DNA from 2 places in the Phormidesmis priestleyi ULC007 genome. Region 2 is predicted to be linked to the other one. Evidence: predicted binding sites of a transcription regulator. Region 2 holds the regulator's gene; the other holds the start of a gene.

Region 1 (8,767 bases), on a different contig from region 2:
TTTAACGTGATTGGCAGTGGTGGCTTTTTGTTTCTGTCGCAGGTGTTGATCTATATTGCGATCGGGCAAATCGGCCCTGGCCCTGCCGTCACAATTCTATTTATGTATCCGTTAGTAACCGTGCCGTTAGCGTGGTGGCTCTTTGGTGATCGTCCGACTCGGTTACGTTTAGCGGTGATGGTGGCGATTTTGGTAGGCGTGATTATGGCGGCACTGCCCAACTTAGCAAGGACTAGCATGGTGACTTCTGGTGGAGTCTTTGCGGCTATTTTGGCAGGAATTGCGTTTGCGTTTTATCTGATCTTTATGCAGCTTGGCTTTCGTAAACTGCATCCCGTTCCGGTGAGTCTGGTGCAGTTTGTCACGATTCTGTTTTTGTCGAGCCTCAGCCTGACGCTGCCGCTCCAGTTGGGAGTCGTCATCTTACCCGAAAAGCGGCTAGGATTTTTTGTCGGTGGGTTGGTTTTGGGCGCATTAACGCTAGTCGGCTATCTGAGTAATAACTTTGGGGTGCGGTATCTGGGCGCGGCCCGATCGTCGATTATTGCCTCTAGCGGCCCGGTGATCACAGCAGTTTTGGCGGCTATTATCATTCATAGTCAATTGCAGCAGGTGCAAGTGTTTGGCATTTTGCTGGTGACGATCGGGGTGACTGCTCTCAGCTTTGAGCGGATGCGACTCGTGAAAGCCACAAACCCTATCAAGCCAGAAACCGCGAGTCGATAGAAGTCAAAGAGAATTTATCGGTTAGCGGCGATCGAGATTGCCACCCCTATCAACAAAATCATTGCTCCGATAAGCACTTGGATTCCTGGCACTTCTCCAAACAGCACCAATGCCAACCCGCTCGACGCAACAGGCTCAAACAAAGTTAGCACCGATACCAACGTTGGAGACACCCAGCAAACCGCCCAATTGAGGCTAGTGTGTCCGATGAGCTGAGGCACGATCGCCATCAGCAAAATCAATCCATAAGTGAGCGGTGAATAGCCCGTGTAGGAAGCTCCCGCAAGCAAGGGTAAAGGCAACAGTACGATCGCTGCCACACTGTAAGCGATCGTGACATAGCTCCTCACATCTAAATCCCGTCGCTGTGCCTCTCGTCCTAGCAAAAGATATAAACTGGCTGTCCAGGCTCCGACCAATGCCAGCCCATTGCCTAAAAGCGGATTCGTGCCTGTCGCCTCAGAAGTCTGCCATCCGATCGTGATGCCGCCAATCAGCGCGATCGCGATGCCTGCTAGCGTGACCCGGTTGGGTTTCTCGCCAAACCACCGCCACGAAAGCAACGCTACCCAAATCGAAGTCGTCGTGACGATCGTGGTAGAAGCCGCGATCGACGTATAAGACAGCGACGTAATCCAGGTGGCAAAGTGAGCGGCAAGCGCAACTCCGGCGGCTGTTGCATAGCGCCATGCCGATCGAGTGGGAGGGTTGCGACGAATAGTTTGCCAGGTAGGAAGCAGCACCCCAGAAGCAATGATTAACCGAGACGCAGCTAACACTAAACTAAATCCGACGGCCGAAAGCTGGGCTTCACGAGTCGCCAACCGAACTAAAACTGCTGCGGTCGAAACTGCCAAAATTCCGATCGTTAAGACCAGCACAGTTTGCCAACCCGTCGGCTGAGTGAAAAATTTCATGATGTTATGTCAATTTCAAAAATAATTGCAACCGATCAAACGGTGGTAGGGACATGGCACTGCCGTGTCCTCATGCGAATCTGTCACGTCAATCAAATCGGTATGTCAGTCGATCGGGCCTGTTTGAAGATTATTTACCCATGTCGTACGGTTTTCCGATCTAATCTTAATTAGCACTCTGCCTTAACGAGTGCTAAATTTCTAGGTAGAGAACTGGGAAACTGAATATGGCAAAGATTGTTGTCTTTAAAGATGAAGCTCGTCAGTCGCTTGAGCGTGGAGTAAACGCTCTTGCCGATGCTGTGAGAGTCACGCTGGGTCCCAAGGGGCGCAACGTACTGCTAGAAAAGAAGTTTGGCGCACCTCAAATCGTCAATGACGGGGTGACGATCGCCAAAGAAATCGAACTCGAAGACCCGCTCGAAAACACAGGTGCGGCGCTGATTCGTGAAGTCGCCTCTAAAACCAAAGATTTGGCTGGAGACGGCACTACGACCGCAACGGTGCTTGCCCAAGCGCTAATTCGTGAAGGCATGAAAAACGTAGCGGCAGGGGCTAACCCAGTCAGCTTGAGACGCGGCATTGAAAAAGCTGTCGCCAAGATTGTCGAAGAAATCGCAGCCGTGGCCAAGCCTGTTGAAGGCAACGCGATCGCCCAAGTGGCAACCGTTTCTTCTGGCGGTGACGAAGAAGTCGGGGCGATGATTTCTGAAGCGATGGATAAAGTCGGCAAAGACGGCGTGATCTCGGTCGAAGAATCAAAGTCTCTCGCCACCGAGATGGATTTGGTTGAAGGGATGCAGATCGATCGCGGCTATCTTTCCCCTTATTTCATCACCGACACTGAGCGTCTGATCGCCGAATTCGAGAATGTCGCGATTTTACTCGCAGACAAAAAGATTGGCTCAATTCAAGACTTGATTCCGGTCTTGGAGAAGATTGCCCGCGCGGGTCAACCTCTGCTAATCATCGCCGAAGACATTGAAGGAGAAGCCCTGGCTACGCTGGTAGTTAACCGTTTGCGCGGCGTACTAAACGTGGCAGCGATTAAAGCTCCTGGCTTTGGCGAACGTCGCCGATCGATGCTGCAAGACATTGCCGTTCTCACCAATGGTCAGGTGATTTCTGAAGAAATGGGCTTGAGCCTGGATACGGTGACGTTAGAAATGCTGGGTTCTGCTCGCAAAGTCACGATCACGAAAGATACCACCACGATCGTGGCAGGTGGCGATAATGCGGCTGACATTCAGAAGCGAGTCGCTCAACTGCGGAGTGAAATGGAGCGCTCTGACTCCGACTACGACCACGAAAAAATTCAGGAGCGAATTGCGAAACTCGCGGGTGGTGTCGCGGTGATTAAAGTCGGTGCCGCTACCGAAACCGAACTCAAAAACCGCAAGCTTCGCATCGAAGACGCACTCAACGCCACCAAAGCGGCAGTCGAAGAAGGCATTGTTCCGGGAGGCGGCGCTACGCTGCTTCACTTAGCTGTCAAGCTCGAAGCGTTGAAAGAAACCTTGATCGATGAAGAGGCGATCGGCGCAAACATTGTGATGAAAGCGTTAGAAGCGCCTCTGAAACAAATCGCCGACAACTCAGGGGTTGAAGGCTCTGTCGTCGTCGAGAAAGTGCGTGGTTTAGACTTCAACATGGGTTACAACGCGCTAACCGACACCTATGAAGACTTAGTAGCTGCTGGAATTGTCGATCCGGCAAAAGTCGTCCGATCGGCGCTGCAAGATGCGGCTTCGATCGCAGGTATGGTGCTGACTACAGAAGCGCTCGTCGTCGAGAAACCTGAGCCGAAGTCTGCGGCCGGTGGTGGTGCCCCTGATATGGGTGGTATGGGCGGCATGGGCGGCATGGGTGGTATGGGCGGCATGGGCGGCATGGGCGGTATGGGTATGATGTAGTCCCCACTTAAATTAATTTGAAAGGGGTCGATCGTGTAGCGCGCTCGGCTCCTTTTTTAACGTGAATTCGACGGCTTCGTTACAGTTTGTCGTGCCCCCTAAATCCCCCAAGTTTGGGGGACTTCAAGCCAAAATTTCCGGTTCAAAGTCCCCCAGAATGGGGGATTTAGGGGGCAGAAGCCGCTGACAACGCAGCGAAAAAACTCGTCGAACTGACGTTTTTTTAGTGCCCAAAGGCGAACACACCTGCTTCCATTTGTTCATACCAATTTCGGAGGCAATTGCGATCGATCGTTCAATCCGACGGGGCACGGCATGCCATGCTTTTTGTCCGGGCATGGCACTGCCGCTCTCATGCGGATCTGCCGCCTTCACAAATCAAATGGGTATCAACGCTGATGGGTAAAATTTCAGTTACGCCTTCGTTAATTTGCTGTATCAAAGCAAGCTTCGTTTCTTCAACTTGGACATAGCATCTTCAGCCGCCTGTTTTTCTGCATCTCTCTTGTTACGACCTTTCCCTTCACCGTAAAGTTTGTTGCCCACATAAACTCTAGAAGCAAACTCAGGAGCATGGTCTGCTCCACCTATTTGTTCTGTGACATACTTCGGAATTGTTGCATCATTCGCCTGCGCGAATTCCTGAAACTTGTTTTTTGAGTCTACATTTGAGCGAACTATCATCACTTCTGGAGGTACAGAGTTAAACAGTTGTTCGACTAAAGGACGCAATGCTTCAATATCTCGATCGTGGTCTAAATAATAAGCTCCAACGACTGCCTCGAAAGTGCTGCTAAGAAGATTCGGATTTTGATAGCCACCATCGCGGATTGCACCTTGCCCTAATCGCATTCTGAAATCTAGACCAACCTCAGTGGCAAATTTAGCCAATTGTCTTTCGTCTACGAGTGCGGCTCGTCGTCGGGTCATTTCATCTTCTCCCAGTTCAGGATGAACCCGATAAAGATACTCGCCACTCACGAAATTGAGGATTGCATCACCTAAAAACTCCAGTCGCTCGTTGTCTCCATTTTCTCCAGGATTTTCATTGACGTAGGAACGATGGGTGAGCGATCGACGCAGAAGTTTCTCGTCATTAAACATCAAAAGTTTGTGCATTTTTTCTGGTTGTATTAACTAAAAACTGATTTGGGTGGAAACAAGAAAGCGCAATTGTCTGTAACACCTTCATCCCCCAACCTTTTCTTCCATGCCGTGAGAAGGGGAGCGATCCAGATCCCCTCTTCTAGGGCAGAAAAGAGGTTGGAGAAGAAGGGCGACCCAGCTACTTACATGACTGTCGAGGTGGAAAAAGGCTATCTCCACGAGAGTTGTTGCATGAAAAACAGGCGAGTCGTAAGTTCTCTAGTGAATTGGAGCCACCTCGACTCTTCGGTATCAGGTGATCGAGGGTCAGTTCTTCTGTGAGCAAGCAACGCCCACTCCAAAAACAATGAGAACCAAACTTGTGGGTCAATTGAGTTCTTTTAGACTTTCTTTGCTTAGAGTTCATGTCAAATTTCCTTGACTACTAGAGTTTAGTAGCATCGGAATATCGGACATAATCAGTTCCTTCCCACTTGTTGAGGAAATCACTAACTTGTCACCTAATGGTAAACGTCTCAAACGCACTATCTCAAAGCCTCACACCAGCGCATACCCAGTATGCTGAACCAGCGTTTACCCGAAATAGAATCTCACATCTCAGAAAACGCTAGACCAGAATACTGGGTGTGCATTGACTTGAGGATCAGAGATAGTGCCCATGAGACGAACATCTAGGAATTGATATTCATCTGCATGACTCAATACAAACACAGCTAGTTTTGATTGTCAAGTATCGAAAACTCACGCTTCTTTGCGATCGCGTCTCGCCAATATTTCTTTTGCGCTCTCACGAATAACTTAGAGTGCTAACGGGCTATTTAGGCTGAAACCTGGATGGTCTGGCTTCCTGCTAAACCAAAGGCATGATGAATCGCTCGCAGCGCCAGCACTCCCTGATCTTCTGCGACGACACAACTGACCTTAATTTCAGAAGTTGCAATCATTTGAATATTAATCTTCTGCTTGTACAATGCGTCAAACATCCGGGCTGCGACTCCGGGTTGACCAACCATGTCTGAGCCGACAATGCTGACCTTAGCGATCACCACATCCACCAAAATTTCACCATAACCTAATTCAGGAGCCGCTTTTTCTAAAACAGTCCGAGCCGCTTCTGCATCCATTTGGGCAACAGTGAAGGCAATATCGCGTGTCATGATGCCATTGAGCACTCGACAGCGCTGAGATTGGATGATCATATCGACGCTGATATTGTGATCGGCAAGCAGTTGGAAGACGTTTGCAGCCATACCCGGACGATCGGGCACATGACGAATCGCTAACTGGGCTTGCTTGAGATCCAACGCAACCCCGCGAACGGGATTTTGAGTGTTGAAGGTTGAGTCGTGGGTTTTGGGCTGATGATCGATCGCTGACTGAGTAATTTCAAACGCTTGGCAGAGCGTCGCGATCGCGTTTTCATAATCTTTCTGATCAATCACACAACTGACTTTGACCTCAGAAGTCGAGATCATCTGAATATTGATTCCAGCATTGGCTAACGTCGAGAACATTTGGGCAGCGACTCCCGGACGACCAATCATCCCGGCTCCAGCGATCGTCACTTTGGCGATCTGCTGCTCGACCATTACTTCTGGAGCTTTTTCTAAACTAGAAGCCTGATTGCCCATTAACGCTGGAATGATTGCATTGGCAACCGCTTCTGCACGGTTGAGAGAATTTTTTCTAACGGTAAATGCAATGTCGTTGGTATTGCCTTCGTGAATTGACTGAATCACTAAGTCAACATCTAAACTCTGAGTTGCAATCTCACCAAATAAGCGCGAGGCAACCCCTGGACGATCGGGCACTCGCAGTAAAGCAACTTTGGCTTGATCGGTGTCAAACTCGACAGCATCGACCGGACGGGCAATTTCTAATCCTTCGAGCGATCGCGGCTGTGGAGTCGGAGAAGTCACCCAAGTGCCTGGATCGTCTGTCCAGCTAGAACGCACGACAAGCGGCATTCCATAGTTACGGGCGATCTCAACCGCACGAGGATGCAGAACTTTTGCCCCCAAGCTGGCGAGTTCTAGCATCTCATCGCAGGTGATGTCGGTCATTAATTGAGCGTCTTCGACCAGTCGCGGATCTGCTGTGAGAATGCCCGGAACATCGGTGTAGATTTCGCAAAAGTCAGCTTTGAGGGCGGCGGCAAGGGCGACGGCTGACGTGTCTGAGCCGCCTCGACCGAGCGTCGTAATTTCTAGATCTTCGGTGCGGCTGACCCCCTGAAATCCGGCGACGACTACCACTTCACCACTTTTGAGATGACGCTCTAAGCGATCGGTGGCGATGTTCAAAATTCGGGCGCGGGTGTGGTGGGCTTCGGTGACGATGCCAACTTGTGCGCCAGTCAGAGAAACGGCAGGCTGTCCGAGTGCTTGCAGCGCCATGCTGAGGAGAGCGATCGTCACCTGTTCACCCGTTGAGAGCAGCATATCCATCTCGCGCCGACTGGGGTTGGTGGAGATCTGGTTAGCTAATTTGACTAACCCATCTGTGGTTTTGCCCATCGCGGAAACGACGACGACGACTGAATTTCCAGCGTTGACGGTTTTGATGACTCGCTGGGCGACCGCTTGAATGCGATCAACCGATCCCACCGAGGTGCCCCCATATTTCTGAACAATTAACGCCATGACGGTTGGTTTCCTACGATCGAAGGGTTCAGCCTCCGAAGCTCTTTTAAGGTTTTGATTTTATCGCGCTTAGGTCGTTGAGTTTTATAAACTACTTAGATGATAGCGAGGCAACCGATTTTGCAAACTAAAACTTGTCTAAGCGAAGTCGGGCTAGAGATCGTCAAGGTCAATTCCCTTCTCTCGTAAACGATTTAGTAAATCTTCTCGGAGTTGCCGCTCTTGTTCTGCCCGCTGTCGCTCTTGTTCTGCCCGCTGTCGCTCTTGTTCTGCCCGCTGTCGCTCTCGCGCAATGATCGTGTCAGGTGTCGGAAGACGTTGCCCGTGTAGGTCATACCAATACAACCAATTTTGTGTCCAGCTTTCAAACGTTCCTTGTTCAACTCCGATGCCTAGCGCTAATTCGGGCATCCAGACAGGATTTCCTGACTGTCGTAGGTAGTGTCCGTTGACTAGACGATAGACTTCAAACGAGTCGTGCTGGTCGCGCCGTCCATAGTCTGGATTGTAGATGATGTAGTAGAGTGCGCCTATGTTGGCATACTTTGCTATTTTGTTGTCATACTCGCCGCCATAGGTTTGAGAGACGCATTCTAAAACCAACTGAGGCACAACTTGTTCCTGCCAGATCACATAACTTCGTCTCCCGTTTTCCCGTTTTTGACGCGGAACGCCCAAACTTAGAAAGCCATCTGGCACGATCGCAGGTTGCCCAACTTCATAATAAACGCCCATGTTGACCCCAAAAAACCAATCCATTCGGTCTGCCCACAAGAGAGCGAGAATCGATCGCAACAAACTCGGAATCAGGACTTGAAGTTCATTATCCACTGGGGTATCGTCACTGTCGGGCAGATCGTCTTCGGTCGGCAGAGATTGCAACGGATTATATTGCACCACAACGATGTCCTCTGAGACTTCTTGGCTCTATTTTGACATTGACGCGATTAAAAAAGCCTCCCGATCGGGAGGCTGTGTCGTGAGATTAACCAAGAGCCATCGTTTATAGAACTGCGATCGCGCCTGCAATCGCGGAGGCCGCCGCAGAAATGATGGCGGTGCCAAATAACCACCAGGCGGCTGATTCGGCTGATTTACGGGTTTCTTCTGCCTGTTTTTTCGCCTGCCGCTTGACCGCTTCTAGGCGACGCTGGGCCTCTTCTTGAACGCGCTCTGCTCGTTGCAAAACGGTGTTTCGTGCGCCTTCGATTTGGTCGATGACGCGGTTAGCATCGGTTTCTGAGATGTCTTCACGAGAGCTAAGAAGGGCAACCAGCGTTTCACGATTAAAGCTGCCGAGCCGATCGCGCATGGCATCAAATCCAGCTTGGGGGTCGTGGAACATTGTCCGCACGTCTTGACGAATGCCTTCATAGTTGAGTTCGGGGCGATCGAGGGAATTCAGATAGTCCCGAATTCTCGCAAAGATGCCGTCAACTACAGACTGAAGGCGGTCTTGAAT
Region 2 (8,767 bases):
TGTTGGAGAGTCGAATCAATAGAAGGCTTTCCTCGCTTCAAGTTCTTTCTCGATCAGAGTTAAACCATGCTCACGTCAAATTCTCGAATTGCTGTTCTTCTTCAAGAAGGAATTCGCGGCACACAAGGCAAAACCGGACTCGCCCTGCTGCGTTATCGACCTGACACGATCGCCGCTGTCATCGATCGTCAATGTGCCGGAGAATCCCTAACCGCCCTCACCGGAATTTCTTGTCACGCTCCGATCGTCTCGTCTGTCTCCGAAGCACTTGCCTATCAGCCAACGGTGTTAGCGATCGGCATTGCTCCCTCTGGCGGAGCCTTACCTGAGGCTTGGCTGACCGAACTCAAGCAAGCTGCCGCCGCAGGACTGTCGATCATGAATGGACTGCACACGCAAATGTCTGCGATTCCCGAACTCAAAGATCTGCTCAAAGCAGGGCAGTGGATTTGGGATATTCGGCAAGAGCCATTGGGGTTAAAAGTTGGGAGCGGTGAAGCGCGATCGTTGCCCTGTTTGCGAGTTTTAACCGTGGGCACTGATATGGGCGTGGGCAAAATGGCGACGACGTTAGAACTCGATCGAGCGGCTCACAAACGAGGCATAAACTCGAAGTTTCTCGGCACGGGTCAGGCAGGCATCATGATCGCGGGTGATGGCATCCCTTTAGATGCAATTCGAGTTGATTTTGCCGCAGGTGCCGTCGAGCAACTCGTCATGCGCTATGGACATGACTATGAGATGTTGTTGATTGAAGGACAGGGTTCTTTGATGAATCCTGCTTCTACAGCGACATTGCCATTAATTCGAGGCAGTCAGCCCACTCATTTGATTCTGGTGCATCGAGCCGGACAGAATCACATTCGCACCTTTCCCGATGTGCCAATTCCGTCACTTCAAAACGCGGTTTACGTCTATGAAACCGTTGCCGCTGCTGGAGGCTCATTTGCACCTGCCCCTGTAGTGGGCATTGCGCTCAACACCGCCCATTTAGATGATGAAGCCGCTAGAGATGCGATCGCCCACGCCCAACAAGAAACCGGACTTCCCTGCACCGATCCCGTTCGGTTTGGGGCAGATCTGCTGCTAGAAGCAATCTTGAAGCCGATCAACTAACCCAGCGCATCTGATAGATAATCTGCTGTGGCTTCAACGAGCGCGATCGTATCTTCATAAACCATCCGCGTCGGGCCCAAAACGCCCACACTTCCCACCGCCGCAGACCCACGATTATAGGTTGAAGAAATCAGCGTACAGGTTCGCATCGGTTCTAAAGGATTCTCAGAGCCAATGCGAACGGTAACTCGTCGCCCCGACCCATCTAAGTCGGGTTGGTCAAAGATCAGCGGCATTAGCTGGTGCTGTTCTTCTTCGAGTAGATGCATGATGGTTTTGATGTGATGCAGCTCCGAAAATTCGGGCTGTCTCAACACTTCTGAGACTCCGCTAATTAAAATTTGCGTCGGCACCGCAGACGATTGTGAAAAGCGACGAGTCAAATCGGCAAGCAGCGACGTGAGCGAATGACTATAGCGTTCAAACTCGCGTCCCAACTCGCTCCAATCAAGGGTAGCGATGTCGGCGGGCGATCGTCCTTTTAGTTGCTCGTTGAGAAAGTTTGAGAGAATTTGGAGTTCACGATCGACCTTTTCGGCATCAATTTCGGCATCGTCTTCAAGCTTGGGCAACTCCATCAGCACCGATCGCGTTTCATAGGTGTCTGTAACCACAATCAGCATGATTCGCTCAGGGTCGATCTGCACAAGCTGCAAGTGGCGTAGCTCGGTTGTGCGCGTCAGGGGCATGGTGATCAAAGTGATATAACCGCTGAGAGTCGCCAGAATCTGGGCTGCCCCTCTCAATAGCGCCTCAAAGCTCCACTCATCCCAATTAAGGCGACCTGCCAGCAGTTGCTCAATTTGACTGGTCGCCTCAGTCGAGGGTTTGATCAGCTTGTCTACATAAATTCGATAGCCAGAATCAGAAGGAACTCGCCCGGCTGAAATGTGAGGCTGATAAAGCAGACCTGATTTTTCTAACACCCCCATCGCATTGCGAATCGTGGCAGAACTGACGCTAAGATTATATTCTTTAACTAGCGCTTCTGAGCCAACGGGTTCAGCAGTCGCGATATAGTGGCGCACCGTTGCCCAAAGAACCTGCTGCTGACGGTTTGTGAGATTGATGGGTAGGGACATTTTTATTAAACGAGATTACGATCGCAGTCTTTCAAAATTCAAGAACAATAAAGGATTCAGACACAGATGCACATTGGGATTGAATTCAAGATAGCAGATTCTTAATTTTGTCTTTTATCTAGGATCACTGTCGTAACACACACATCAAAAATCAACGATTCAAATCGCTGCTCTAGTAGCGTGGAACACTGGAATCAACGACGATCGAGTAAGCATCAATGCCGCCTGCAATATTTCTGACTTGCGTAAAGCCCTGATTGATCAACCACTGACACATCTGGGCAGAGCGCACTCCGTGATGACACAAGACTAGCGTTTCTTGATCACGGTCAAGCCGGGTCTCGATCGCTTCAGACCACTGGGCAAACTCGCTCAACGGCAAATTCACAAAATTGGATAAGCTAGCGGTCTCGATCTCCCACGATTCCCGCACGTCTATGAGTTGCAGAGTGTTTGAAGCGTCTGTCAACATCTGAGCAAGTTCTCTAACGGTGACTTCGGGCAAGGGTTGGCGAGAAAATGAGTCAGTCATGGGGCGGCGATCGTACGGCTTATTGAGAACAGCTTAAGCGATTCCTCCTGGAGTCTGTTCAAAATCCTGTGTCAGTTGTCGCGACTCGCTGCGGTCAAGTCCGCCAAGAAATTAATTTCCGGGTGGGCTTTCGGGTCAACAAGCACGACTGAATTTACAATCCCTCCTCCCAATCTACAAGTCACTGAGCGGCTTGACGATTTTGCCCATAAAGCGCAATCAATTGAGTAATGCTTTCTGCCTGTTGCTGGGCGACTGCTGCTTGTTGCTTGGTGGTCTCTTTGATTTCCCGAAATTCCCCCTTGATGTCTCGAAATTCCTCCCTAATTTCTCTCATCTCCTCTCTACTATTTTTAAATTCTTCTCTCATTTCTCGAAATCCCTCTTTCATTTCTTCTCTGCTTTGTTTAAATCCTTCGTTAATTTCACGAATTGACTGGGTTTGCTGTCGAGCATTTTCTGTTTGCTCCTGCATCAAAAACCTGAGTTCGGTTAAGCCTTCGGTAAGACGACCGATTTGATCAGTCAGATGGCTTAACTGTCGTTGAATGGGGAAATCAGATTGTTCGCTATTTGAAGTCATCGTCGCTGCTTAAAGACTGATTGAGTGAAATCATTGTACTGGCATCAGCCGCCTGTAGTATTGATCAGAGTCTTCATCGGATAAGTGGGTTTGACTTCGCCGACGGGCATTCGTCGATAGAGCGCACTGTGAGGCAAAACGCGCAAGATCTCTTGAATCGTGGTGATGCCTTGAGTTACTTTGGCGATCGCCGCCGATCGAAACGACTCAAAATTGCCGTCCATCAAGTAGCGGTTGAGCTGCGTCATCGTGCCTTCATAAATGATTTGACGCACCGCATCGTCGACGTTTAATAACTCAATGATGGCTTCGCGCCCCAAATAGCCAGAGCCATAGCAGCGATTGCATCCTTTCCCTTTGCGCCAGTGATCAAGGTGGGCATGATCGCGATCGATGCCTAAAGCTTTGAGATCTTTGTCAGTCGGTTGATAAGGCTCAGAACAGTGCGGACAGTTTCTTCTCACTAGTCGTTGAGCGACGACTCCCAATAACGCATCGCTGATTAAACCCGGATCAGGCCCGATATCTTTGAGGCGAGGAATCGCGCTGACCGCATCGTTAGTGTGTAGCGTTGTCAGCACGAGGTGCCCAGTCAACGCGGCACGAACTGCGGTTTCTGCGGTTTCGCTGTCTCTGATTTCTCCGAGCATAATAATGTCGGGATCTTGACGCAAAATGGCCCGTAATCCCGCCGCAAATGTCATTCCCGCCGCTTCATGCACCTGGGTTTGGGTGATGCGAGGCAAGACATATTCAACCGGATCTTCGACGGTGATCACATTCACATATTCGGTGGCGATCGCTTGCAGACTGGTGTAGAGCGTGCTGGTTTTGCCAGAACCCGTCGGACCCGTGAAAATGACCATGCCTTGAGGTTGACCCAGCCAGCCTTGATAGATCTCCAGACTGGCATCTGAAAACCCTAGCTCGTGCATATCAGTAAACGGGTTTTGACGCGGCAAAAGCCGAATCACCGCTTTCTCACCGCCGACACAAGGCAGGGTGCTAACGCGCAGATCCAATCCTAAATCGGTTTCTTGACCAGAGGCATAGCTCTCGCCAATGCGGGCATCTTGAGGGCGACGACTTTCAGCAATATCCATGTTAGACATGACTTTAAGGGCGACGATCGCACGACGACTGATCTCGATCGGCAGAGTGGTAATATCTCGCAAAATGCCGTCAATGCGATAGCGGACTCGCAGCCCATCGGGAGTTGGCTCTAAGTGAATATCGCTGGCGCGGTTTCGCAGCGCCCCAGAGATAATCGTTCTAATGCGCCCAATCTGGTCTGCGGCTTTTGTCAGATAGAGTTCGGTGACTTCCCCGATGTTTTCTTGCTCTAGTTCGCCTGTGAGCGGATTGATCAGTGGAGAGGCACTGATTTGGGTGTGGTCTAGATTTGAGACGTGATACCACGCACGATAGCTTTTGTCAGAAACTGGAATGATTTTGACATCGGTGAAAGTACGATCGCTCAAGCTTTGAATCATCGCCTCCGAGAGCGCCACGGGGCTACCCAGATAAAAACAGTTTCGCCACAGCAGCAGCGGAATCAGAGGCGGCAGCGAGTTACGATCGGGAAATTCTCTTAAAAAGCGGTTGCTGACTTCGCGATCGAGCAATTCCAACGTGACGTTGCCATCGAGATCGACGAGTAGGTGAAGCGCTTGTTCGCACGTCAGCTCACGATTTTTTAATTGTTGCCAAACAGAGAGACTGGAGTTAGGAGCTTTCATGATTGACCTAGAAGTGAGTGCAGACTATTACTCTGTCAGGGCTAGAGTGATGCAAGTCGGCTTAATTAACGTCAGTTCGATGAAGCGAAAAGCTTCATCGAACTGACGTTAATTAAGCCGAAGGCGATCGGCGAGTGGATGCGATTCCCAACACTCCAGCGATCCTACTGTAGCGAGACCTTGACTACAAGCTGTCTCAGTTACACCTGCGTTCTTTTTAAATACTTAGGGGTTGGGTGAAGATTCGGAGGGAGGCGCAGGCGTTTCAGACGTTGGCTGCTCTAACCGCCGATGCTCGACAAACTGCTTCATCGCAAGGCGGCGATTGGTCATAAAGCGTCCCCAAAATCCCGGAATCAAGCCATCCATTGTCTTGGCGATCGACCAGACTTCGATAGCCATGATGTTGTAAAACGCGCGATCGGAGCGACGAAGTTTTTCGAGCCATTGTTCAAGCGTCATGGCAGGAAGAGACTCGATTAAATTCTGCTCTGGAGATTCAGAAGATGGTTTAGGCTCAGACATAGGAATTTTTATTCTTTCTAATTTTGTCTTTGCCTGCGGACATCTTAATAGCTAGCAGTGGCATTGTGCTGAAATAATGATTTTGGGTAAAGACAGGTTTGTCGATATCCTTAATTACCACAAGGCATCGGGTTAGACCCGTCGCTATCAATCCTTCGTCTGGGCTGATCCATGAAGCTTCGCTCATTTTTCTATCTCTTGGCAACCATCGTCGCCGGACTTTTGTTAACGGGCACGATCGCGTTTTTTTGGCTGTTTGCTCAAAGTCCACTGGGGTTGTTTAACGGCAGCCGAGAACAACCGTCAGCAGCCATGTTTGTCTCTAAGCAGGCTCCTGTAATGGCATCGTTGATGGTTAACCCCGATCGGTTAACGTCTTTACGCCAAATTATCGTCAAGCCTAGCGATCGCCGACAGGCACGGGCAGAGCTTGATCAGTTCAAACAAGGCATTGTCGGTGCGCTGGGGTTTGATTATCGTCACGATTTGCAACCCTGGCTGGGTGACGAAATTACGGTAGCGGTGACGACCCTGGATATTGACCGCGACCTCGAAAACGGTCAACAACCCGGTTATTTAATGGCAATGAGCACCCAAAACTCGCAGCGATCGCGAGAATTTCTGCAAGTGTTTTGGCAAAAACGGGCGATCGCTGGGGCAGATCTGATATTTGAATCCTACAAAGGCACCAAGCTGATCTACGGAAGTGACTTAAAAGATCCTCAAGATCGTTCAAAATCTTCTAGCCAATCGACGCAAAACGCTGCCAGCCCGATCTCGTTTGCCAGCGCAGTGGTCGGCAATCAGTTTGTCTTGTTCGCCAATAGTCCCAAAGTTTTGCGAGATGCGATTAACACAGTTCAGGCGACAGAATTAGGATTAGCCAGTTCGGAGACTTATCAGACGGCGATCGCCCACCTCAATCAAGGGCGCATCGGCTTAGTGTTTGTGAATTTTCCTCAGCTAGCCGCGTTGACTGGAAAAGAGTCTGCTTTAGCTGAACTTGCCACCAAGCCTGAAGATAATTCAGCAACCTATGAGAGTTTAGCGATCGCGCTCGGACTCGATCGTCAAGGCTTGACCGCAGAAACAGCACTCTTGACACCCACAGGCGAAATCGCTTCAACTCCGTCAACCTCTAAACCCGTTGAAGCATTGAAATACATTCCGGCAACCAGTCCGATTTCGGCATCTGGAGTCAACCTCGACCAACTTTGGAGCAGTCTTTCTCAAGGCGTATCTGGATATCGCAACGTTGCCGATTTAATCAATCGACCGATCACCGCACTCAACGATCGCTGGAAGTTAGATCTGCCGCAAGATATTTTTAGCTGGGTCAAAGGAGAGTATGCGCTGGGATTAGTGCCGCAACAAGACGAAAATCTGGCAAAGAATGAAACGGCCCTACCAGGTTTAGGTGACTGGGTTTTTGTGGCAGACAAATCTGCTGAAGAAGCACAGCAGGCGATCGAGCGTCTCGACGAACTTGCTAAAGAACAAGGGATCAGCGTCGGATCTCTGCAAGTCTCTGATCAGACCGTCAACGTCTGGACTCGCCTGTCAACGACTAATGACGTTAAAAAGCGCAACCAAAAAGTCCTGAATGTGCAAGCCGAAGTGGCTGGAGTTCATACGTCTGTGGGCAACTATGAGATTTTCACAACTTCAGTCGAAGCGATGAGTGAAGTGCTGAAGGCGACCCAAAATCCGATCTTAAAGAGCAAGACCTTTAAGCAAGCGATCGCGCCCCTCGCAACCCCCAACAATGGCTATCTCTATCTCGACTGGAAATCTGCCCAACCCCTTTTAGAGAGCCGATTCCCGATTCTAAAAGTTCTGAAGTTGGCGGGTCAGCCCTTTTTCGATCATTTGCGATCGTTCACGTTTAGCAGCTACGGCAGTCAACCCGGTGTGCAACAAGGCGGCGCGTTTATCAAGCTGTAGGGGTAGTGCCCCCGTGCCTACCCCTGACGGAGGGCAACCACGGGGGGATTGCCTCTACAAAATCATTCCGATAGAGGACATTTCTCAATCGCCTCCGACATTAATTCCACTGCCAAACACTTGAGCGTTTTGGGTGTTGATTCCCGTTAGCACTGCGCCAGCCGTGTCAGCGTTGTACATCGTTACGCTTGCTAGATTTGCTTGACTTAGGTCGGCTAACGTGAGACTTGCATTCGTCATAAATGCACCCGTGAAATTTGTTTCTCTAAGGTTTGCGCCTGTAAAATCGGCTCCCTCCAAGTTTGCATTGGTCAGATTTGCGCCTTCAAGGTTGGCACTTCTTAGATCTGCCCCTAGTAGGTGAGTGCCGCTCAGGTTCGCCTGGGTCAAGTCGCAGCCGGAACATTCTCCTGTTTCTAAAAGTCGTTTTACCTGGTCAGGGTTTGCAGCGCTTGCTGGGAAAGCAACACAGAACGTTGCTAAAAGCCCGATCGTACCAATCATGCTCTTTTTCATACCTTCCTCCTCAAAAATTAACCGAAAGACTCAGGACAGTTTTTATAGAGTGTTGATAGAACGAATCAAATAAATATTGTTGGATATAGATCTATTCAACCGAAAAACTGTGAGGAAGTCGTGATGCCAGCAGAAGAGTTTACCTAACCCAGTAGGTAGATTTTTTGCGTTTGGATGGGTTTATTGGAGGGTCGATCGTGCAATCTTTTTTCAAAAAATCGTCCCAGATCACGAAACTGTGGACGATCTAGCTTTTTGACAAAACTTAACATAAGATAAACATATGTATTCCATTTGAGTTAGAAGCGACAATGACTGGATTTATTGGCAGATTGTTTAGTTCTAAAGACAAAGCGGATAGAAACGAGACCAAAGCAGAAGCCCCCGCACCTGCGAGAAAAGAGCAACCTGCCGCAGCGCCAACGGCGAAAGATGCCTTCTTTCTAGATACCGATTCTGCTAGCGGCATGGGCGACGTAGAGTATATGCGGACGGTTAAGAAGGTAAAACGCACCTACGCCAGAACCGTAGACAGCCCCCAGCACATGGAACAAGTTAAAGAAATCTCTGCGATGAACGGCAAGATTTCGGCAGGGAGCAATACGTCGTCTAATGGCTCCACGCCTAGTTCTGAGGCGCAACCGAATCAACAATCTGCACCGCAAGTCAACGAAGCTCAACAGCGTCGCAAAAGTGACACCAGCATGGATATGTTCCGCAACATGGCCAA

Evidence for each region. Region 2 encodes HrcA, which represses chaperone genes, less so after heat shock. Its sites were predicted from a motif close to ANTTAGCACTCNNNANTNNNGAGTGCTAANT; they were not measured.
Region 1: groL (chaperonin GroEL) is a predicted target of HrcA. The motif match lies at 1,812-1,842, and genes of this name have one in related genera.

What each region holds. Positions count from the first base shown of each region.
Region 1 is NZ_PVWG01000005.1:48,076-56,842, forward strand. Features, by position in the region: gene C7B65_RS06610 (DMT family transporter) at 1-726, shown strand, start outside; gene C7B65_RS06615 (DMT family transporter) at 741-1,643, opposite strand; gene groL (chaperonin GroEL) at 1,871-3,556, shown strand; gene C7B65_RS06625 (hypothetical protein) at 3,680-3,931, opposite strand; gene rnc (ribonuclease III) at 3,995-4,675, opposite strand; gene C7B65_RS06635 (HNH endonuclease) at 4,842-5,069, opposite strand; gene C7B65_RS06640 (aspartate kinase) at 5,482-7,305, opposite strand; gene C7B65_RS06645 (Uma2 family endonuclease) at 7,459-8,205, opposite strand; gene C7B65_RS06650 (MFS transporter) at 8,309-8,767, opposite strand, start outside.
Region 2 is NZ_PVWG01000010.1:32,414-41,180, reverse strand. Features, by position in the region: gene C7B65_RS11035 (N-acetyltransferase DgcN family protein) at 67-1,116, shown strand; gene hrcA (heat-inducible transcriptional repressor HrcA) at 1,113-2,198, opposite strand; gene C7B65_RS11025 (rhodanese-like domain-containing protein) at 2,371-2,730, opposite strand; gene C7B65_RS11020 (hypothetical protein) at 2,912-3,313, opposite strand; gene C7B65_RS11015 (GspE/PulE family protein) at 3,358-5,052, opposite strand; gene C7B65_RS11010 (hypothetical protein) at 5,278-5,577, opposite strand; gene C7B65_RS11000 (DUF3352 domain-containing protein) at 5,776-7,521, shown strand; gene C7B65_RS10995 (pentapeptide repeat-containing protein) at 7,606-8,037, opposite strand; gene C7B65_RS10990 (hypothetical protein) at 8,349-8,767, shown strand, end outside.